4 regions of the Ensifer sp. MJa1 genome follow, and region 3 is predicted to be linked to each of the others. Evidence: riboswitches for the same ligand, from Rfam matches in the RefSeq annotation. Region 3 holds a riboswitch; each other region holds the start of a gene.

Region 1 (5,475 bases), on a different contig from region 3:
GCCGCTGGCTTTGGTCGGTGCCGATCCATCCCTGGCATCACCCGTATGCGACCGGCTGAACACCCGACTGGTGGAACTGCCGACCACCCTTGCCACCAACGCAGACGCGCGTGACTACGCCAGCGCCATATCGCGCCAGAACATCGAGCTGCGACGGGCGAAGAACGATCGTCGCCGCGCTGGCTGTGGCGGCGGCAGTGTTGTCACCTTCGATGGCGGCGATCCGGACACCTGCGGCGATCTCACCAGCCTTATCGCCGAGATGGAAGACAATCTGCGCCTGCTGAAGTCGCAGCGCGAGCAGATCGTTGCCGGCGACAGCGAGGACGCGCGCCGCCGGATCCTGGCCGCGCTGGAGATCAACGGCTGCTTCGGTGACCGCGAGGAAATGGCGAGTGCGATGCCGGAAGAGCCGGAAACCCACCGCAATATCATAGAGGACCTGCCACCGGACGAATCCTACGGCCCGTTGCTGCGGCATGACGATGACGGTTACGGACCAGAGGGCGGCTATTACACGGGGACGCTGCGCACCATGTGCGTGCGGACCTGTGACGGCGCCTTCTTCCCGATCTCGTCCGATGCCACGCCAGCGGATTTTGCGCGGGACGAACAAGCCTGTCGCGCGCGCTGCCCAGGGGCTGAGACCGAGCTTTTCTTCCACGACCTCAACACCGAAGAGAGCGAGCAGATGGTCTCGGCTTCGACCGGCCGGCCCTATACCGAGCTCCCCAATGCCTTTGCCTATCGCACCCGCGGCGTCGGCACACCCGGTATCTGCGGCTGCCAGATACCGCGCACTGCCGCGGCGCAACCAACCACAGGCACGAAGATCACCGGTGACGATCAATCGTCGATTGTGATCATCGAGACCAAGAAGCCGGCATCGGAAAGCGCTTCCGAGAAGGCACCGGCAGAGGAACGTCCCTACGATCCGGCAAAGAGCAAGGTGCGGGTCGTCGGCCCGACCTTCCTGCCACAGGAAGAAACGTCCATCGACCTGAAACACCCCAAAGGACCGGCTTACCAACCGGTCCAAAACTGAACGCGCGACGCCTTACAGCGCCGCGCGTCTTCTAAGGCGCGCCAAGGACGCTGTAACACTTTAAAGCTGCTGCATAATCCTACCCTTAAATCGATTCCGACTTAAGGAGCTATGCCGTAGCGGCGATCGCAGTTTTTGCATGCAGATAACAATGCAACCGTTTGAAGTATCTGCATTTTTGCCATCATCTGGAAACGGCTGACGGCGCCTGGCAGCCCCAGCTTTCTTCAAAGACCAGTTCATCGAGGGGCAAGCGCTGGCGCCATCCCTTCACCGCGAGCTCCGGCTGCTGGTAAAGCTGGTCGACATAACCGAGGCACAGCCAGGCGACGATCTCGATGTGATCGGGAATTTTGAGGATCGCCTTGATCTCGGCCTCGTGGAAGATGCTCACCCAGCCGACGCCGACACCTTCGGCCCGTGCTGCCAGCCACAGGTTCTGCACGGCACAGACCGTGGAATAGACGTCCATCTGCGGATTGTGCGTACGCCCGAGCACAACAGCCCCGCCACGCGTGCGGTCGCAAGTGACGCAGATGCTGAGCGGCGCCTTGTGGATGCCCTCGAGCTTCAACGAGCGGTACTTCGTCTGTTGCTCGCCGGAAAACATCAACGCCGCTTCTTCATTGGCACGACGAAAGGCCTGCCAGATGCGCTCGCGGGTCTCAGGCGCCCTCACCAGGAGGAAGTTCCAGGGTTGCATGAACCCCACGGACGGTGCGCTATGGGCCGCCGAAAGCAGCCGCTTCACCAGGTCGTCAGGCAGTGGGTCGCCCAGGAATTCGTCGCGCACGTCGCGGCGTGTTTCAATAGCACGGTAGACGGCCTCCCGCTCTTCCGGCGAAAAGGCTGAGGCAGCCGCAAGGCCACCCTTCGGTTCAGTCAGCATCGTTCGATCCCCAACAATGCGAAACCTTCCGCCGTCCACGCGGGTTCGGTCTATCTCGCCAGGCCGGTCTTCTGACTCCGGTTCAACCGGTCGCCTCGCCTTCCCAGATCGGTTGAAGATCCAGTGGCAATACCTTGAATCAAATCAAGGCCATATCGAAGCGTCCGTCCCCGTCACAGCGTTGGGCACGTTCCGGAATGACGCCGGATTCCCGATTCTCCCGCTCGCGCGGGCACCTGACGGCCGCATAAGGACACAGCCGCCGGAGAAAGACAAGCAAGTCTCAGAGCGGCGCCACCGGATGCGGCGAACCGTCATAGGCGCCCCAGACCGACTGGTCGAAGCAGATCACCGAGCCGGTCATCAGCCCCGATTCCGCCGACGACAGGTAGGCGCAGGCGCGCGCAACCTCTGCCGGATCGACCAGCCGGCCGAAGGGCTGGCTGGCGGCCGCCTTCTCCAGCCAATCCGGCGACGCGCCATGAAACTCCCGCTGGATGCGGTCTTCGCCCTCCGATGCCATCCAGCCGATGTTGAGACCGTTGACGCGGATGCGGTTGCGCAGGAGCGCATAGGCCGTGTTCTTGGTAAGGGTTTCGAGTGCACCCTTGGACGAGCAGTAGGCAGCGATGAATGGTTGTCCCGCCATTGCCGACATTGAGCCGATGTTGACGATCGTGCCTTCGGTGCCCTCTCGCCGCATCACCTTGATCGCCTCCTGCATGAGGAAGAACGGCGCACGCACATTGATGGCGAACATGCGATCGAACAGTTCCGGTGTGGTGTCGAGGATCGTGCCGCGGTCGGTGATGGCGGCGGCATTGACCAGCGCATCGACGCGGCCGAACTCCGCATCACAGGCCGCGACCACCTTGCGCGCATCTTCCACCTGTTCGAGGTCGGCCTCGACATAGACCACTCTTGCGCCGCCGGCCTTGCCGATCTGTTCGGCTTTCGCGCGCCCCTTGGCTGCATTGCGACCGCAAATGACGATGCCGGCCGCACCGCGTTCTGCAAAAAGACCGGCGATCGTCGCGCCAAGCCCCTGTGTGCCACCGGTGACGATGGCGATCTTGCCTTCCAGTTGTCCGCTCATCGAAATCCTCCCTTTGAGTGAGATCAGGTAGAAACAGAACTGGCCCCGGACGGATTGCGCCCGGAGCCGATCAGATATGGAGCAAAGCCGTCAACTCAGCTTGCGCCTGGCCTGTGCGTCGAGCGCCGCACGAAAATCCACCTCGCTTGTTCCGGCCTTCAGCGCCTCGCGCATCAATTGCGCCTGCGTCTTCGGTGCCAAACCGCCAAGCGGCGGATCGCGGTCGAGATTGGTCGGGAAGGAATAGCCTTCTGCGCAGGAAGCAATCGCGTTCTCCGCCTCCGCCTGCGTGACCGTGTCAGTCGCGAGCAAAGTCTTCAGCGCCGGATAGAGCACGGCACTCATCGTCCGCCGATCGACGGTCTCCATCGCCCGACCGAAGGCCGATGACACCTGCAGCAGGTTCGCCACGCGGCGGATATCCGCCGAACGGTTGTTGCCGGCCGCATGGAAGAGCGCCGGGTTGAAGAACACGACATCGCCCTTCTCAAGCGGAAGCTGGATGTGATGTTCGTCGAAATAGGCGCGGAATTCCGGGCGGTTGAGGGCGAGATACCCTGGCACGTAAGTCTGGCTGAAGGGCAGGAACAGCGTCGGGCCGCTCTCGAGCGGCATGTCGCAATGGGCGACCGCCCCTTGCAGCGTCAGCACCGGCGAAAGCTTGTGCACATGAGCAGGGTATTGCTCGATCACCGCCCGTGCCTGAAAGCCAAGGTGATAATCGCGGTGTGCGGATTGGGCCGCGCCACCCGGATTGACGCGATTGACCTGCGCGGTCATCTGGTAATTCGGGCCAAGCCAGGCCTCGCTGACGAGCGCAATGATGGCGTTGCCGTAGTAGGCGGCGAAATTCTCGGGCGCCTTCAGGCAGTGCTTTTCCAGTGAGTTCCAGATCCGGTCATTCGCGCCGGGCTTGGCAAAGTGATCGCCGCCGCCGCTGCTGGAGCGGTGCTGTTCCTCGATGATCTCGTCAAACACGGCACTGGCAGCGTCGATTGTCGTCGTATCGGCAAAGGCGCGCTTGAAGACTGCAACACCCGGACCCGTCGCCAGCACTTCGCAAATCTCTGCCAGGATCTCTCGCCGTGTCTCGGGGTGAGCGCACGAGGCAGTCAGTTCGGCACTGTCATAGATCAGCACATTTTTCTCGCAGCCCGACGCATGCGGGTAGTCGGCCGGGTTGGTCCGGCGCTCCACCTCGGCCCGGAAAGCGTCGATGTCGCAGGCATCCTCCGTGAGCCATACGCGGTCGACGCGCTGCCGCGCGCTGCTGTCGGTCTTCATCCCGTTTCCTCCTCTGAAACCTTGGATGCAGACGACTATAGGCGGCGGCAAAACATGATATAGAGCAGGAATCCATCAAAAATCCATCAAGGAGCCGGCCGATGGCCCATCCGTTCCTGGTCAAGGACATCGCCTTTCAGGCAGGTCTCAGCACTGCCACCGTCGACCGGGTGCTCAATGAACGACCGGGTGTGCGCCGGCAGACCGTGGCGCGGGTTCGCGCCGCGATAGAGGAGCTCGAAAAGCAGCAGGCGGGTCTCGACGTCCAGGGCAGAAAATTCGCGATCGACATCGTGATGGAAGCGCCGGAGCGTTTCACCGACGCCGTGCGGCGGGCGTTTGAAACCGAGGCGCTCACCTTCGCGCCCACGATCTTTCGCTGCCGCTTTCATTTCGCCGAGACCATGCGTCCGCAGGAGATCGTGCAACTGCTCGATCGCATCAGGCTTCGCGGCACCGATGGCCTGGTGCTCAAGGCGCCCGATGTGCCTGACATCGTCAGTGCCGTGGCGCGGCTGGAGCAAGGTGGCATCCCCGTCGTAACGCTGGTAACCGATCTTCCCAACTCGCAAAGAACCGCCTATGCGGGCGCGGACAACCGGGCTGCGGGGCAAACCGCGGCCTATCTCATCGGCGAACATTTTTCCGGCGCCCCTTCAACCGTGCTCGTCACCCTGTCGAGCGGTCGCTTCCGTGGTGAGGAGGAGCGCGAGATCGGCTTCCGTCGCGTCTTGCGGGAGCACTACCCGGCGATCCGCATCGTCGAGATCAGCGAAGGTCATGGCCGCGACAGCGAGACGGGCGCCCTGGCAGACCTGGCGCTGGCTGCCAACCCCGACATCAACGCCGCCTATTCGATCGGGGGCGGCAACCGCTCGGTGCTCGCAGCGTTCGACCGGCTCAACCGTCGCTGCGCGCTCTACATCGCCCATGATCTCGATGACGACAACCTGGCGCTCCTGCGCGCGCGGCGCATTCACTTCGTGCTGCACCACGATCTGAAAACCGATGCGCGCACCGCCTTTCGCACCATCATGCTGCGGCGACACGTGCCGCCGGCGACAGGTGGTGCTCAACTTTCTGCAGTCGTGGTCATCACGCCATACAACGTGCCGGAGTAGCCGGCCCTTTCGGCACAGCTTCCGCCCGTGATTTCAGGCC
Region 2 (5,475 bases), on a different contig from region 3:
CATAGTGGCCGATCAGCACCGAGGCGATCATCGGGATCGAGGTTGCGACCACGCCCCAGATGAACAACGAAATGCCGACTTCCTGCAGCCCCGCGACAAAGCCCGGGCCGGCGCCGATGCCGACGACGGCAATGAAGATGTTGAGGCCGAGCGTGTTCATCAGCCACAGCGCCGGTGACGGGATGCGGCCGAAGGCGGGGTAGGTGGTGCGCAGCCAGCCGAGCACGAGGCCGGCAAGCAGCGCGCCGCCGGAGGTGGAAAGCCCGATCGGGATGCCGCCGATCGTGATCGTCAGCGCCCCGATCATCGCGCCGATGAAGAGGCCCCAGCCGAGGAAGGCGATATCGGTGGTTTCGACCGGGCGATCGGCAAAGCCCAATGCCTTGATGGCGGCCTCAACGTGCCGCTTGGCGCCGCCGATGGTGACGATGTCGCCGCGCTCGACGGTGGTGCCGGGAAGAACCGGGATCTCGACCAGTGAGCGGATGATCTTGCGGGCATAGACGCCGCGCGCCCAATCCATGGTGCTGACTTCGGCAAGCGTCTTGCCGGCGAGCGCCTTGTTGGTGACATAGACGTCGACGACCTCGGCCTCGGCGTTCAGCAGTTCCTTGTCCTCGACCTCGACCAGCTTCGAATCGAGGTTTTCGACCAGCACGGCGCGCCTGCCGGAGAAGGCGACGACGTCGCCCGGCTGCAGCACGGTGTTGCCGTCGGCCTCAATGATCTGGTTGCCGCGCCGCAGGCGTTCGACAAAGACGCGGACGCCGGGAAGGAGGTCCTTGACCGGTTTCCCGGTGAGACCGCTTGCCTGGTCGACGCGGTAGGCGCGAAGACCGAAATCATGATAGGCGCGGGTAATGCCGGGCTCGCTCGCCTCGGTGCCGCCGCCGAGCTTGGCCTCATATTCCTTGCAGGCGGCCGGAAGGTCGATGCCGAGAAGCCTCGGGCCCAGCTGGGCAAGAATGATCGCCGAGCCGATCGTGCCCCAGATATAGGTGACCGCATAGGCGATCGGAATCTGGTCGGCAAAGGTCTTGGCCTGTTCGGGCGTCAGCCCGAGCGAATTGATCTGGTCGGTCGCAACACCGATCGCGGCCGAAATCGTCTGCGATCCGGCATACATGCCGGCGCCATAGCCGAGCGGCAGGCCGGCGATCAGCGCGCAGAGATAGGGCACGATCAGGCAGAGCACCAGGACCGAGAGCGCAAAGGCGATCTGTTTCGGCCCATCGGTGCTCAAGCCGCGCACGAATTGCGGTCCCACGCCATAACCAACGGCAAACAGGAAGATCAAGAACAGGGTGGATTTCAGGTCACCGGAAACCTGGATGCCCAGTTGCCCGATGAGAACGCCCGCCAGCAATGTGGCGGTGACGTTGCCGAGGTTGAAGCCTGCGACCTTGATGGGGCCGATCAGGAAGCCGATGCCGAGGGCGAGAAAGACGGCAACCGGAGGATAGGTCCGAAGCGTCTCGACGAAGAAATCGATTGGGTTCACTGCTATCCCCTGTCGAAAGTTGAATTGCCGTCACTTCATTTCGGGACTTGCGCGGCCAGGTTGATGTGGTGGTGGTGTATCGATGCCCAATCCCAGCTTCGGCGCCAATCCCAGCTTCGGCGATTGTCGCTTCGGTCGGTGATTTTCTCAACGGTCATGGGGTTACGTGAGCGTAACGTACGTTACGTTTCAGTGCTTTGCCGGGAATGCGGCTTCCAGGTGGCGGTGTCCTCGATGCCCAAGAACGTTGCTCCCGCCAGATCCCTCGTCGGCATTTCAACTATGGTGTTGTAGCTGTCGCGTTGTCTGGCGGCGTCCCGCGCATGAAACCTTTGCCGGCTATGCTTGCCGTCGAGGTCTCCTTCGACATGCGCAACGCTGCTTCACGCAGATGCCGTTGCGTGGCAGGCTGGGCGGCGACATCGAGGATCTTGCCGCCGGGCTTCAGCGAAGCCAAGGATACGCCGGTCGCCGCCGTCACGCGAGGCTCTCGCCCGGAGCGGGCGGCCGAATGCCTGACGATCATTTCCTTGTTGATTTGTGTAATGTTATTTTATAACAGTCACGCATGACGAAACGCCGCATGTTGATAGAGCCCGAAGCAGACGCCCGCGCGGTTGTCACTTCAGCCGATTCATGCGAGGAAGGCGTTGATGGTGCTGCGTCCGCGACAATGCGGAGGCGGCTGAAAAGGGAACACGGAACGGACGACCCTGACGGGACCGAAACCGTGGCTGCCCCCGCAACTGTGAGCGGAAAGCGCATTCACACCATGTCACTGGCATCAAGCCGGGAAGACGTGGATGCGCCGCGACCCGCGAGCCAGGAGACCTGCCATCGAACCGATCAACCACAACGGACGGGGTGTTCCGATGGAAAAGAACTGGCTTTCGCACGACGGCTTTCCGTCCTTCTGCCGCTTCGCCATCTCCTGCCGTCACTCCGGCGGAGAGAGAAGATGGCCGAGCCGACTTCAAGACAGCACAAGATAACGGTCTGCACCGATTGCCGCCTTACCGGTGGCCCTTGCGCGCCCGGTGCCGAGCTCATTCAGCGCCTCAACCGCAGCATCGCCACGCTCGGGACACCGCTCGACCGTGACTTCTCGATCGCCGGCACCGTCTGCATGGCCGCCTGCACCCGACCCTGCACCATCGCCTTCCAGGCAACCGGCAAGGCGACCTATCTCTTCGGCGACATTTCGCCGGAGGAAGACATCGACGATCTCGTCAGCTTCGCCACCACCTATGCCGAGCGCGGTGATGGCATGACGCGTGCCGTCGAGCGCCCGCGCGGGCTGAAGGGCAAGACGCTCGCCCGCATCCCGGCGGCCATGCTCGTCTCCGAAGACATCGCCGGACGGTTCCAGTGAGACCGCGGGGAGGGACAGGATCATGAGCTGCACGTCGACAGGAGCCACGCTCAGGGTGGAGGGCCTGCGTTGGGGACCGCGTCCGGGCCTGACGCTGGTCGAGGATGTCGATTTTTCGATCGCGGCGGGAAGCCGGCTTGCGATCCTCGGGCCGAACGGTGCCGGCAAGACCTCTCTTTTGCGCTGCCTTTATCGCGCCGTGCAGCCGGATGCCGGCCGCATTGCCGTCGATGGCGTCGACCTCTGGTCGATTTCGGCACGCGAGGCGGCAAAGACAATCGCCGTCGTGCTGCAGGAAATGCCCGGCGATTTTCCCTTCAGCGTGCGCGATGTGGTGATGATGGGGCGGATCCCGAGACGCGAGGGCCTGAGCGGCTGGTCGGAGCTTGATCGCGAGCGCGTGGCTCACGCGCTGTCGCATCTCAATCTCGCCCATCTCGCCGGCCGGCAATTTGCCACGCTTTCGGGCGGCGAGAAGCAGCGGGTGCTGATCGCCCGGGCGCTTGCCCAGGAGCCGCGCATCATCATCCTCGACGAGCCGACCAATCATCTCGACATCCGCCACCAGCTCGAAATCCTCGAACTGCTGCAGACGTTGAAGCTGACGATCGTCTCGACGCTGCACGACATCAACCTTGCCGCCGAGTTCGCCACCGACGTCGCGATCGTGACGGCCGGGCGGCTGACGGCCTTTGGGACACCGGAGCAGGTCCTGAGCCCCAGGGCGCTCTCCGTAGCCTTCGGCGTCACCGCCACCGTCCACAGCACGGCCGCTGCCGGCAGCGCCCGTTTCTCCTTCTCACTTCCCCGATAGGATTTATTTCATGAAGATCAATATTGCCTCATCCACCGTCCTGTTCCTTCTCGCCGCGGCAACGCCGGCGCTCGCCCATCCGGTCACCATCAAGAGCTGCAACCGCGAGGTGACCTTCGATGCGGCGCCCAAGCGTGCGATCGCCAACGACGTCAACCTGGTGGAGATGATGCTGGCCTTGAGGCTGCAGGACCGCATGGTCGGCTATACCGGCGTCTCCGGCTGGAAGACACTGGATGAAAGGCTGCGCGAGGGCGTGAAGGAACTGCCGGAGCTTTCGGAGAAGTATCCGACCAAGGAAGTGCTCTTGAACGCCGACGCCGATTTCTTCTTTGCCGGCTGGAACTACGGCATGAAGGTCGGCGGCGAGGTGACGCCCGAGACGCTCGCCCCCTTCAAGATCGGTGTCTACGAACTTACCGAATCCTGCATCCACGTGATGGCCAAGGAAAAGCCAACGATGGACGACATGTTCGTCGATCTTCTCAATCTTGGCCGCATCTTCGGCGTCGAGGATCGGGCGCAAGCGCTGGTTGCGGGCTATCGCAGCCAGTTGGCCGACATCGTCAAGGCATCGGCCGGCGGCGACAAGCCGACGCGTGTGTTCGTCTATGATTCCGGCGAGGAGAAGCCGTTCACCTCGGGTCGCTTCGGCATTCCGACGGCGATGATCGAGGCTGCCGGCGGCGCCAACATCATGGAGGACGTCGAAAAGAGCTGGGTGGAGGTTTCCTGGGAGCCGGTGATCGAGCGCAATCCCGAGGTGGTCGTCATCGTCAATTACGGGGAGGTGAAGGCCGAAGACAAGATCGCCTTCATGAAGAACAATCCCGCCTTCGCCAATGTCGACGCCGTCAAGAACGACCGCTTCGTGGTGCTCGAATATGTGGAAGCGACACCCGGGCCGCGCAACATCGACGCCATTGCGCGTCTCGCCAAGGCATTTCACGGGCAGGGCCTGTAATCGATGCTGGCTGAGGATACGTCGCCTCGTCCCCTGGCGGCTTCGCGCCTAGTGTCGGCCCGGGGGCTCCGGGCCGGGATCGGTCTCGTGGCCGCGCTGCTCCTGCTTGCCGTGACCGTGACGGCCGGCGTGTCGCTCGGCTCGGCGCCGATCCCGGTTTCAACCGTCTGGTCGATCATCGCCAGCAAGATCTCGCCCGAAAGCGTCGAGGTCTTCTGGTCGGCCGGGCGCGAGAGCATCGTCTGGGACGTGCGCCTGCCGCGCGTGATCCTTGCCGGCCTCGTCGGCGCCGGGCTGGCGTTGACCGGTGCCGTGCTACAATCGGTGACCCGCAATCCGCTCGCCGATCCGCACCTGCTTGGCGTCTCCTCCGGCGGCGCGCTCGGCGCGATCATTGCATTGCTCCACACCGGGCTCATCCTCGGCCTTGCCACGGTGCCGCTCTTTGCCTTTGCCGGGGCGCTCGCCGCAACCATGCTTGTCGCCTACGTGGCGCGTGTGCTCGGCTCCAGCGCCGACCGCCTCGTGCTCGCCGGCGTCGCCGTCGCCTTCGTCTTAACATCCATCGGCAACCTCATGATTTTCCTTGGCGATCCAAGGGCGACCCATACGGTCATCTTCTGGATGCTCGGCGGCCTTGGGCTGGCGCAATGGTCGCAGCTTGTCTATCCCGGCCTGGTGCTCGTCGGCTCGCTTGCCTGGCTCTTGATCCGGGCGCGCGAAATCAATGCGCTGGCCATGGGCGACGAAACCGCCATGACGCTCGGCATTCCGGTGCGCCGCTTCCGCCTGACGCTCTTCGTGGTCACGGCGCTGCTCACGGG
Region 3 (5,475 bases):
CGGCGCCGGTGATGACGCCGAGCGTGCCTTCGGCGCCGATGAACAGGTCGCGCAGGTCATAACCGGTGTTGTCCTTCTTCAGCCGGCGCAAGCCGTCCCAGATCTCGCCGGTCGGCAACACCACCTCAAGGCCGAGGCAAAGCTGGCGCATGTTGCCATAGGCGAGCACAGCGGTGCCGCCGGCATTGGTGGACAGGTTGCCGCCGATCCGCGCCGATCCTTCTGAGCCGAGCGACAGCGGGAACAGCCGTTTGTGATCATCGGCCGCCTTCTGGAGTTCGGCAAGAATGCAGCCGGCGTCTGCCACAATGACGTTGCCCACCGGATCGATGTCGCGGATCCGGTTCAGTCGTTCGAGAGAAAGCACGACATCCGCCTGGCCTTCGCGCGGGATCTGCCCGGCGACGTGGCCGGTGTTGCCGCCCTGGGGCACGATCGCCGTGCGGGTCGCGCTGGCGAGTTTCATGATCCGCGAGACCTCGTCGACCGAACCGGGGCGAAGCACCATCGGCGTCGTGCCTCGGTATAGCCCGCGGGACTCGACCAGATAGCGCGCCTTGTCGGCTTCGGCCGTGAGCAGGTTGGCGCTGCCGACGATCTCGGCGAAGGACGCAATCAGTTCGGGAGAGGGGAGCGTGGTCATGGCCTGCCTTCGCTTTGCGCCGTGGGCGCAGTTTTGGACCGGGGATCCGCAGCAATGCCGCGATCCTATCCGTGATCGCGGCTCGATCGTTAGAAGGGCACGCGCGAAAAGCGGTGCGCCGCAGACGTCACTCTCTCGGGGCGGCTGCCCGCTGCAGCCGGTCGATGATCGCTTCGCCCAAGCCATCCGAAGGGATTGGCCCGAAGGCGATCGTCCGCGCGCCGCTCGCATCCGCACGCTTCATGTAGTCGAACAGGTTGGCGGCCGCTTCCCTCAGGTTGCCGGTCGGACTGAGGTCGAGCACGATGGCTGCCTGTTCCTCGCCGCTGATCCGGCCGCCGCCGAAACGGACCAATGCTTCCCCGGGGCGAACATCGGCAGCGTCGAGCCTGACGGCCGCGCCCGGAGCATAGTGGGAGGCGAGCATGCCCGGCGCTTCGATCGTCGCGCCCGCCGTTTCCGGCCGCTCTACGGGGCGGTCGAGCAGACGCTCGATCTCGGCGGCGTCAAGGCCACCTGGACGCAACAACCGGATCGCATCGTCTTCGACCTTGATGATGGTCGACTCAAGCCCGATCTCGGCCGGGCCGGCATCGAGGATCAGCTTCAGTTTGGCACCGAGATCGGCTTCCACATGGGCAGCACTGGTCGGGCTGATCTTGCCGGACGTATTGGCGCTGGGCGCCGCAAGCGGCCGGCCATACCGGCCGATCACCCGCCGCGAAAAACCCTCGGGCATGCGGATGCCGAGTGTGTCGAGGCCGGCTGAGGCAAGTGCGTGAACGGTACTGTCCTGCCGCTGCCGCAGGATCAATGTCAGCGGTCCGGGCCAAAAGGCCTCCGCCAGCCGCCGGGAAATCGGGTCGAACCGCACATGAGCTTCCGCCATCGCCATGTCCGAGACATGCGAGATCAGCGGGTTGAAGCGCGGTCGCCCCTTCATCTCGTAAATACGGCTGATCGCATCGGGATTGGTCGCGTCGGCCGCAAGGCCGTAGACCGTCTCGGTTGGAATGGCGACCGGCTCGCCCTCGGCAAGAACGGCGCAGGCGCGCTCGATCGCGCGATCCGGTTCCTTGCCAGTGTCTATGATGTCAGCCATGCCGTGCCCCTTCCGGAAGCTTCCTTAGCGGACACACAGGGAAAACAGAAGATCTTCTTTCAGCACAAGCTGTCGTCGGCTCAGAGGCTGCGGATGATGCGGCGCAGCGCATCATCGCGGGCGCCCAGCATCAGCACGTTCTTCAGCGCCACCTTGGGATCATCGGTACGGAACAACAAGCCATTATCGCGGATGTTGCGGTTGATGACCATTTGTCCTTCGTCGGCGTTCGGTTCGATGGCGACGGCGAAATACATGCGTGAATAGCCGGTCTGGATCCGCTCGAAGAAGTGCTTTTCGTCGCCGAGTTCGCAGAAGAAGTTGGCGAAATAGAACGACCAGGTGATGTCCTTGGCAGGCGCAACGGGGGTGCGCGCCGCCGTCACGTGGCAATAGCCGAGGTGCGGCCGCCCGGCGAGCGTGCGGTGGAAGATCATCTTGGGGAACTGGATCGATGAATGGAAGCCGTTGATGCGCTTGTGCGTCGTGTCGCCGGCGGTCGCCAGTTTCTTGCCGGTCCGGTCTGCGACTTCCTCGTAGCTCAGATACCGGCGCTCGCTCGGCATCCATTGACGGCGGTTGATCCGGCCGGTGCGCAGGAACTCTGTATGGACAGCCGCCTTCGCCGGGGTCGCCGGCGGCCTTTCGGCCGCTGCATCGTAATACTTGAACTTGCTCATGATCGTCAGCGCGCCATCTGCCTGTTGGACCCACTCGTCCGCCGGCAAGGCTAATGGCTTATGGTTAATGAAAGATTTCGCCGCGAGGTGATGGAGAAGTCGGGCGGGTCATGAAGTCATGTCGCAATCTGGCGAAGCTCTCACGCGCTCGCGCCATGCCGGGCCGAAAACGCGGCAATTGCCGGTTTTTTGATCTATCTATCTGTTTATAAAGCGAAACATTCTGCGGTTTCGCCCTTCGTAACTTCATTGATGCGTGTCGTCTTTCTGGAAACGGATGTCGCTATCTGGCAGCTGCCGGCATGGGTTCCACGCTTACATATCCTCACTCAAGGTGCCGCCTTTAAGGGAGGGCGGAGAATTGGGAAGCCGGTCAAATCCCGGCGCTGCCCCCGCAACGGTGGTGGAGCGAAAGCCTCGGCAAAAGGCCACTGGACGGTTTCGTCCGGGAAGGCGCCGGGCAGGTCCCCAAAGGACGGCTCCTGAGCCCGGAAACCAGCCTTGACAGACATAACCGTAACGGGTTGCGGCGGGCAGCCGGATCGGAGCCTCAAACGCATGGGCATGCGCCCGTGCGGGTTCCTGTCCTGCCTCTCCGAAACATGGCGCATGAGGACAGGACATGGACATCAGGAACGATATGCTTCGCAGGCTGAAAGGCCGACGTGACGGCTACAGCCTCGATCGGGCCTTCTACATCGATCCCGACTACTACCGGCAGGATCTGGAGAACATCTGGTACAAGGACTGGCTGTTCATCGGCCATGACTGCGAGATCCCGAGGGCCGGCAATTATTTCACCGTCCAGGTGGGAGATTTCCCCGTCGTCATCACCCGCGATCGCCAGGGCACGATCCGGGCACTTCACAATTCCTGCCGCCACCGCGGCTCTCGCGTCTGCACGCAACACAAGGGGTCATCGGCAAAGCTTGTCTGTCCCTATCACCAGTGGACCTACGAGCTCGACGGCAGCCTGCTCTTTGCGCGCCAGATGGGCGAGGACTTCGACAAGGCGGCCCACAGCCTGAAGCCGATCCATTGCGAAACGGTCGGCGGCTACATTTTCATCAACCTGTCTGAAAATCCGATGGACTTCGCGGCCTTCCGCGAACTGGCCTTGCCCTACCTCGCGCCGCATCGCCTCGGCGAAACCAAGGTCGCCTTTGAAAGCACGATCATCGAGAAGGGCAACTGGAAGCTCGTCTGGGAAAACAACCGCGAGTGCTACCATTGCGCCGCCAACCACCCGGAGCTTTGCCGCACCTATCCGGAAGCGCCGACGGCAACCGGCGTTCAGGGCGCCAAGGACGATCCAGTGATTGCCGCGCACTGGGCAAAGTGCGAGGCGGAAGGGCTTCCGAGCGAGTTCAAGATATCGCCGACCGGACAGTTCCGCGCCGCCCGCATGCCGCTCGTCGACGACGCCGAAAGCTATACCATGTCCGGCGCGCGCGCCGTCCGCCAGGCCCTGTCGGCAGGTGTCCACCAGCAACAGATCGGTACGCTTTTGATGTTCCACTATCCAACGACCTGGAACCACGTGCTCGCCGACCATGCCATCACCTTCCGCGTCCTGCCGCTCGGCCCGGAACTGACGCAGGTGACGACGAAGTGGCTCGTCAACAAGGATGCGGTCGAGGGCGTCGACTACAACCTGGAAGAACTGACCCACGTCTGGACCGAGACCAACGACCAGGACCGTCAGATCGTGGAGGAAAATGCCTTTGGCATCCGCTCGCCTGCCTATCAGCCCGGCCCCTATTCGCCGGAGCACGAAGGCGGCGTGATGCAGTTCGTCGAATGGTACTGCAAGTTCATGGAGCAACGCCTCAAGGGCGATGCCGCTCCGCTTTCGAGGGTTGCCTGACATGCAGATGGCGTCCTCCTTCCACCACTTCGATGCGCTGCACGTCTGGATCGACCGGCAGCAGCTGCTCGAATGCACCTCGGCGGTCGTCGAGACAGCCGATGTCATGACCTTCACCTTCCGGGCGGAAAAGCCGGCCTGGTTCCGCTACCTGCCCGGGCAGTTCGTCACCCTCGAACTGCCCGTCGGCGACGAACCGGTCATGCGCACCTACACGCTGTCGTCGACGCCGTCGCGACCACTCTCGATCGCCGTCACGGTTAAGGTGCAGGCCGACAGCATCGGTACCCGCTGGATGTTCGACCACCTGAAACCCGGCATGAAGCTTAGGGCATTCGGTCCGCTCGGGGATTTCAGCTTCGTGCGGCATCCGGGTGACAAGTATCTGTTCATCTCGGCCGGATCGGGTATCACCCCGATGATGTCGATGACGCGCTGGATGGCGGACTGCGTGCCGGAAACGGACGTGACCTTTATCTCCTGCGCCCGGCGCCCGGACGATCTGCTTTTCCGCTCCGAGCTGGAAGTGCTGGCGACACAGATGCCCGGGCTCAACCTCGGCTTTATCGTTGAAGGACACGAGGCGCGGCACGGCTGGCACGGCCTGCGCGGGCGCATCGACGGCACCAAGCTGCCGCTGCTCGCGCCGGATTTCCTGGAGCGCACCGTGTTCTGCTGCGGTCCGGAACCGTTCATGCGCGGTGTGCGCGAAATGCTGAAGGCGACCGGCTTCGACATGAGTCGCTATCACGAGGAGAGCTTCCAGCCGGCGGCAGCGCCTGCGGCCGAAGAGATCGCAGTGCGCGCCGGTGTCGGCGGCGATGGCGAAGTGCAGGCCGCCAAGGTCGTCTTCACCATGAGCGGCAAGGAGGTCGAAGCCAAGCCGGGCCAGACAATCCTGCAGGCGGCGCGTGCCAACGGGGTGAGGATCGGGGCTGCCTGCGAGGGCGGCATCTGTGGCACCTGCCGCGTCATGAAGGTCGCCGGCGAGGTGGATATGAACCACAATGGTGGCATTCTCGACGACGAGATTGACGAGGGCTACATCCTCGCCTGTTGTTCGCGCCCGCTTGGGGATGTCCAGATCGAAGCCTGACGCTGTGGCTCGCGACGTGCCGCTCAGCGGGCGTTGCAGGGCAGCAGCCTGACGGCGACGCGCCTGAGGCTGTCGGTGTCGGCGGAG
Region 4 (5,475 bases), on a different contig from region 3:
GGTTGCGCATCGACAGCGGCAGGTTTCCACGAGCAGAAGACCCTTCAAATACAAAAACATGCAGCAATTGAAAGAGCTTAAGATACGCGGCGACAACCGGGCGGCGATTGCAGGGTCACTTGTCAAGCTCGGGATAGACACGGTCCAGGAAACCCGGGCGCAGCTTCTCGCCGATCAGGCAGTCAGAGGCCGGGAAGGCGTCGGCAAGACGGACGCTCGGCGGCGGCGGCAGGCCGCTGACTTCGAGAATCAGTTTCTGGCGGATCGCGACGGAAAAATCCTCCGGTTCGTGCACCGGCAGCACGAAAGAGCCCGGACCACCGATCACGCACTCGGCATAATACTGGTCGAGCGGGCCGGTTGAGACCGACGGCCGGATGAGGATGGCAAGGCCGTTGATGGTGATGCCGCGGGCAATAGCCGTGTCGCGGGCCGGAAGGACCGGAGGTCCGATATTGTTGGGACCGTCGCCGGAGACATCGATGACGCGGCGGCTGCCGGTAAAGGCGTTCGAATCGATGAGCGCGGTGCCATAGGTGATGGCGTTGGAGATCGATGTGCCACGGCGGGTGCCGACCGGGCGCTCCTCGATCAGCTTGGCAAAGGCGTCGGCGTCGGCGGCCGTGGAGATGACGCGCCAGGCGACGACGGAGGATTCGTTAACCGTGCCCGCCCATTCGAAATAGCCGATGGCGATCTTGCCGAGCAGGCCGCTTTCGACCGCATCGAGAAAGTCGCGGTGGCGCAGCGCCTCGACGTAGCCGGCGCGCTGGATGCGCGCCTCGTCCAGATCCATCGAGCCGGACATGTCGACGGCCAGGATCAATTCGACGTCGACATCCGTCGACGCGGCGGTCGATGGGCTCGGGCCACCACTCAATGAGAGGATCAACGCCAACACGCTCAACATCGCTTCAACCAGTCATTGCGCGCGGTCACATATGAAGAGAATGTAACACAGGATTGGCTTTCGGCGACCATTTGGGTGTCGTTCGCCTTCAACAAAGAGTGATTTTGCCGGTGCCCGCAGCGAATTCCGGCTCATGCGGCAGGGCATCTGGAAAGGCGGAATGCGACATCCAATAGAAAATGCAGAGACATGTCAGATCGATAGCTTGCAGCAGGCGGCCTTCGGGTACTTCCTCTGCCATGCCGATCCGACCACCGGGCTAATCGCCGACACGTCGCTGCCGGGGGCTCCATCGAGCATTGCGGCAACCGGTTTCGGGCTTTCCTGTTATCCTGTCGGCGTCGAACAGGGCTGGATCTCGCGTGCCGATGCGGCCCGGCGGGTGCTGAAGCTGCTGCGCTTTCTTGCCGACAGCCGGCAGAGCAGGGAGCCGCGGGCGACCGGCTATCGTGGGTTCTACTATCACTTCCTCGACATGCGCACGGGCGAGCGCACGTGGCAAAGCGAGCTTTCGACCATCGATACGGCGCTGCTGATGGCAGGCGTGCTGACGGCTGGCGCCTACTTCGATGGGGAGGGCGCGGAGGAAGGCGACATTCGCGGGCTCGCCGATAGTCTCTATGCGCGGGTCGACTGGCGCTGGGCGTTGCATCGAAGCGGGACTATGACGATGGGCTGGCGTCCTCCCGGCCGGTTCCTGAAACTTCGCTGGCAGGGCTATAGCGAGGCGCTGCTGCTCTATGTGCTGGCGCTCGGGGCACCAGAGCATGCGATCGAACCGCAGCACTACGCAGCCTTCACCGAAGCGTATGACTGGATATTGGCCTGCGGAGAACCTCACCTCCACGCTGCATCGCTCTTTGTCCATCTTTTCCCGCAGGCATGGCTCGATCTTCGCGTACCCGCCGACCGGCCCATGCGGGAGAGGGGCACGGACTATTTCGACAACACCCGACGCGCCATAGGGCTGCAGCGTGCGCATGCGCAGCTGAACCCCGGCGGTTTTTCCGGCTATGGCGCCCACCTCTGGGGCCTCAGCGCCTGCCATGCGCCACGCGGCAGCGAGCGCCTCAGAGACGGGCGCCGGCAGCGGCTTTACGGCTATGCCAACCGAGGCACCCCCTTTGGCATCGATGACGGCACGCTCGTGCCCTGGGCAGCGCTTGCCTGCCTGCCTTTCGACCCCGACGCCTGTCTTTCAGCCCTTGAGCATATCGAGGCCGGCTATCCCGGTTTGCTGAAAGAGGGGCGCTTTCCCGGCGGCTTCAACCCGAGCCTGGCGGGCGAAGGGCCAGCGGGCTGGGTCGATGAGCGTGTCGTCGGCCTTGACCAGGGCCTCGTCGTCATGATGATCGAAAACTGGCGAAGCGGCTTCGTCTGGGAGCTCACGCGCCGCGTGCCCGCGATCCGCAACGGGTTGAGGCGAGCGGGTTTTACCGGCGGATGGTTGGAGACAGAATGAGTTTGGGAGATCGCCAGCGGACAACCGAGGCTGCGCAGGCGCATCCACAGCAGGCGCTGGCTGTGGCCGAACGCTTGCGCGCGCAGTTCCCCGACGCCGGCGTCTCCCTCGGATCGATGGATGGCCGGTTCGTTTCGCCAGCCACTTTCTGGGCGCAGAGCGGGGCCGGTATCGAGACGGGCCTTGCCTATCAGGATCGTTTTGCGACCGACATGACCGACCCGATCCGGGCGGCGCATCTGATCGCCTTCTACAGCAATGACCTGAGCATGGCCTTGGGTGCTTTTTATCTCGGCAGCGGGCTGACTGCGGAGGTGTCCGGGCTTCGATTCGAAGATTGGACACGATCGAGCGGAGGGCGGGAGGTTGCCGGCAAGCGCTTTCATTTTCGTCTCGACCGCTTCGTGCCGGCGGAAGGCATCGGCAGCTTCGAACGTGGTTTCACGGCGCATCTGAAGCCGGTGATCGCTGCACTGAAACGGCGCACCGGCCTTTCGTCCGGGGCGCAATGGCGGCTGGCATCAGATGCGCTTGCCGGTGCGTTTCTGGAAATCGGCCGGGCGATCGGCGACGAGGCACGCGGCATGGGCGCGGCCCTGGCGATCGTCAAGCGGCAGGGGTCGCCGCTCTATTCCGAAGAGCTTTGCTACGAGGAGATCGCTGCTGTCGATCCGGCAAGCGGCGAGCGGTTGTCACGCCAATACCGAATGCGCTGTGGCTGCTGTCTTTATTTCCGCACCGAGGGCGGCAGTTTCTGCGACACCTGTGTTCTTCTTCAGCCGGAGGCGCGCCGCGCCCGGCTGGTGGCGCATCTCATGCAAAACGGCGGGGCCTGAACCCCGCCGCCTCTTTGTTTCATCGCAGGATGCAGAGCGCTCAATGCGCCCTGACGAAGCGCTCGTTGATGAAGCCGGAGACGACGCCGAGCACGATCCAGAAAGCGAGCGTGGTGGCGAGCGCAGCAACGGCAAACTCGGCGCCAAGCACGGCCGGAACGTTGCTGGTGATATCGGCAGGCTGCGGCGCGCCGTAGACATGCGGTGCAGCGATGAGAACGAGGCCGGCGACCTTCGACACGATCTCTTCGCGCAAGACCACGAGGTAGAGACCGACGGCAGAAAGCGCCACGGTCAGCAGCCACCAGGTCTGGCGGTCGCCGAGTTCGGCGGCCGGGAAGCCCGGCAGTTCCGGCGGCAGGCCGATCGCCGGCAGCATGTGCACGGCGAGCCAGCCGCAGGCGCCCCAGAGCGCGCCGTTCCTGAGCGTGATCGGATAGCCGATCACCAGGCTGACGCCGGCAAGCAGAAGGCCGAAGCCGGAGCCGGTGACGAGATTGGCAATGAGCGTGCCGGAGAAGCGGCTCATGCCGAACATGATGCCGCCTTCTTCCTCATGCTCGCCCTCATGGGCGTAAGCCGGCGTGATCGGCGACAGGGCGTCGATGAGGGCGCCCAGCGGCGAGACGGCCTTGAGCGAGGAATGCTGCTGGCCTTCGGCAGCGGGCGCGGTCGTGCCCGGCTGGCCGGCCGGCTGTTCGGTTGCGGCCGGAGCCTCGCCTTCGAATTCTTCCGCATGCAGGATCAGCGGCGTGACCCGGAGTTCCTGGGCGCCGGTCATGAAGACACCGGCAATCAATCCAGCCACGATCGCGGCCAGAAGCGTTCTGACAATCATCTTGAAATCCCTCGATAACGGCAAAAGCCACGCGCTGCGGCGTGGTTTGTCAGCCTTTCCATGGTCTCTGCCATGCGGACGGTCCTTGCGCGCCGGGCACGCCGGGACGCACAAGCACGGACATCCGGCAAAGGCCGGATGCGCTCAGGTCCGCTTTGTCGACGTGGAACGTTGGTGACGTTCCGAAACATCGTCTTAGTGGCAGGGGAAGCCGTAGGAGTGGCGGGTGTCGTGCGCGGTGTCGTGCAGCACGGCCGAATTGGCAAGGCCGGCGCCGAAGACGAGGAAAGCGCCGATGAAAAGCGCGATGATACCAGCGGTCAGACGATCGCTGAGGGAGAGCGGGGTGCTCGAAATGGTAGACGTAGCCATGACAACCTCCGTGATGGCATCGGGAAATTCCCGGTTTGGGCCCTATGCCCGCATCGAGTGGCAGGTTTCCTGGCTCGCGGCGCTGGGCTCGATGCCCTCGACCTGCCTCGCCTTCCCAGTTCGGCCGCCCTCTCGCGGTCTCTTCCAGTGGCTTCTTCCGGATCGCTCCGAAATGGCAGATCGACGCCGTTCTACAGTCGCGGGGTCGGCCGTGATTTGAATGCCCAGTATGGGTCCATCCGTCACGTTCCCGTTTACTCCCGAAACACGTTCGTATTCCGGGAACCAATCGATCCCTGATGATTAGGAGCGTGTCACGGAGATGTCAATTGAGCCTGCGCCGCCCACCGCTTCGTCAGCGACAAAATCGCGGAGAATCATCTGCTTGTAGGCATCGACGATGCGGTCGCCTTCCGGCCGGTCGACCGAGACTGCAAGCCGCATGGTGCAGTCGCCGAGATGCATGATCAGAAAGGCGGCGCTGTCGATTTCCTCACGAGGCGTTTCGGGCGCAAATCGGGCCCACACGTCGGCAAGAAGCTTGCCGCCGGCCCGGCCTTGTAGAAGGTCGATCTCGCGCAGCGCCTTGTCGGCCTGCATTGCCGACCAGATGTCGCGCATCACGGGCTCGGCGAGGAACATATCGTAGTAGATGTCGAACAGGATGCAGAAGGCCTCGCGCAGTTCTGGAAGCGAGGTGACCTTGGCCAGTTCGGCGGCGATGCACGCGTTGCAAACTGCATTGTAGCGCTCTGCCAGGGTGCGCACGATTGCCGCCTTGTCGGGGAAGTACTGGTAAAGAGAGCCAATAGAAATCCCAGCCTTTTCAGCGACTTCGCTCATGCGCATGGCGTCGCTGCCCTTTTCCTGAATGAGGGCTGTCGCGCAGGAGAGGATCTGTTCGACGCGCTCGCGGCTGCGTTTCTGGCTGGGCGTCCGGCGCAGGGCGGGTTCGTCTTCGGCGGGGATTGCGGACGGACTTGTATCTGAAATCATGAGTGATGCTCACATTTTAGCTTGACTCCTAAAATACGAGGATTTATCACATTTGCAAATG

The links. Region 3 has a riboswitch for cobalamin ahead of MKZ91_RS06840 (aromatic ring-hydroxylating oxygenase subunit alpha). Riboswitches for the same ligand answer to the same signal wherever they lie in the genome.
Region 1: another riboswitch for cobalamin. It lies ahead of bluB (5,6-dimethylbenzimidazole synthase); the one in region 3 lies ahead of MKZ91_RS06840 (aromatic ring-hydroxylating oxygenase subunit alpha).
Region 2: another riboswitch for cobalamin. It lies ahead of MKZ91_RS01805 (DUF1636 domain-containing protein); the one in region 3 lies ahead of MKZ91_RS06840 (aromatic ring-hydroxylating oxygenase subunit alpha).
Region 4: another riboswitch for cobalamin. It lies ahead of MKZ91_RS16215 (CbtB domain-containing protein); the one in region 3 lies ahead of MKZ91_RS06840 (aromatic ring-hydroxylating oxygenase subunit alpha).

What each region holds. Positions count from the first base shown of each region.
Region 1 covers NZ_JAKUMO010000035.1:19,086-24,560, reverse strand. Annotated here, with positions in the region: gene MKZ91_RS29440 (DUF2865 domain-containing protein) at 1-1,045, shown strand, start outside; gene bluB (5,6-dimethylbenzimidazole synthase) at 1,230-1,934, opposite strand; cobalamin riboswitch at 1,979-2,189, opposite strand; gene MKZ91_RS29430 (SDR family oxidoreductase) at 2,218-3,030, opposite strand; gene MKZ91_RS29425 (phytanoyl-CoA dioxygenase family protein) at 3,121-4,314, opposite strand; gene MKZ91_RS29420 (LacI family DNA-binding transcriptional regulator) at 4,416-5,435, shown strand; gene MKZ91_RS29415 (sensor domain-containing diguanylate cyclase) at 5,469-5,475, opposite strand, start outside.
Region 2 covers NZ_JAKUMO010000001.1:344,237-349,711, forward strand. Annotated here, with positions in the region: gene aspT (aspartate-alanine antiporter) at 1-1,501, opposite strand, end outside; gene MKZ91_RS01800 (hypothetical protein) at 1,782-1,982, opposite strand; cobalamin riboswitch at 2,139-2,354, shown strand; gene MKZ91_RS01805 (DUF1636 domain-containing protein) at 2,460-2,873, shown strand; gene MKZ91_RS01810 (ABC transporter ATP-binding protein) at 2,896-3,687, shown strand; gene MKZ91_RS01815 (ABC transporter substrate-binding protein) at 3,698-4,651, shown strand; gene MKZ91_RS01820 (FecCD family ABC transporter permease) at 4,739-5,475, shown strand, end outside.
Region 3 covers NZ_JAKUMO010000003.1:349,828-355,302, reverse strand. Annotated here, with positions in the region: gene MKZ91_RS06855 (FAD-binding oxidoreductase) at 1-643, opposite strand, end outside; gene MKZ91_RS06850 (L-threonylcarbamoyladenylate synthase) at 771-1,745, opposite strand; gene MKZ91_RS06845 (DUF6656 family protein) at 1,826-2,425, opposite strand; cobalamin riboswitch at 2,741-2,943, shown strand; gene MKZ91_RS06840 (aromatic ring-hydroxylating oxygenase subunit alpha) at 3,048-4,292, shown strand; gene MKZ91_RS06835 (hybrid-cluster NAD(P)-dependent oxidoreductase) at 4,294-5,388, shown strand.
Region 4 covers NZ_JAKUMO010000011.1:12,265-17,739, forward strand. Annotated here, with positions in the region: gene MKZ91_RS16195 (DUF1194 domain-containing protein) at 116-910, opposite strand; gene MKZ91_RS16200 (glucoamylase family protein) at 1,071-2,372, shown strand; gene MKZ91_RS16205 ((2Fe-2S)-binding protein) at 2,369-3,208, shown strand; gene MKZ91_RS16210 (CbtA family protein) at 3,249-4,046, opposite strand; gene MKZ91_RS16215 (CbtB domain-containing protein) at 4,242-4,418, opposite strand; cobalamin riboswitch at 4,461-4,723, opposite strand; gene MKZ91_RS16220 (TetR/AcrR family transcriptional regulator) at 4,722-5,414, opposite strand.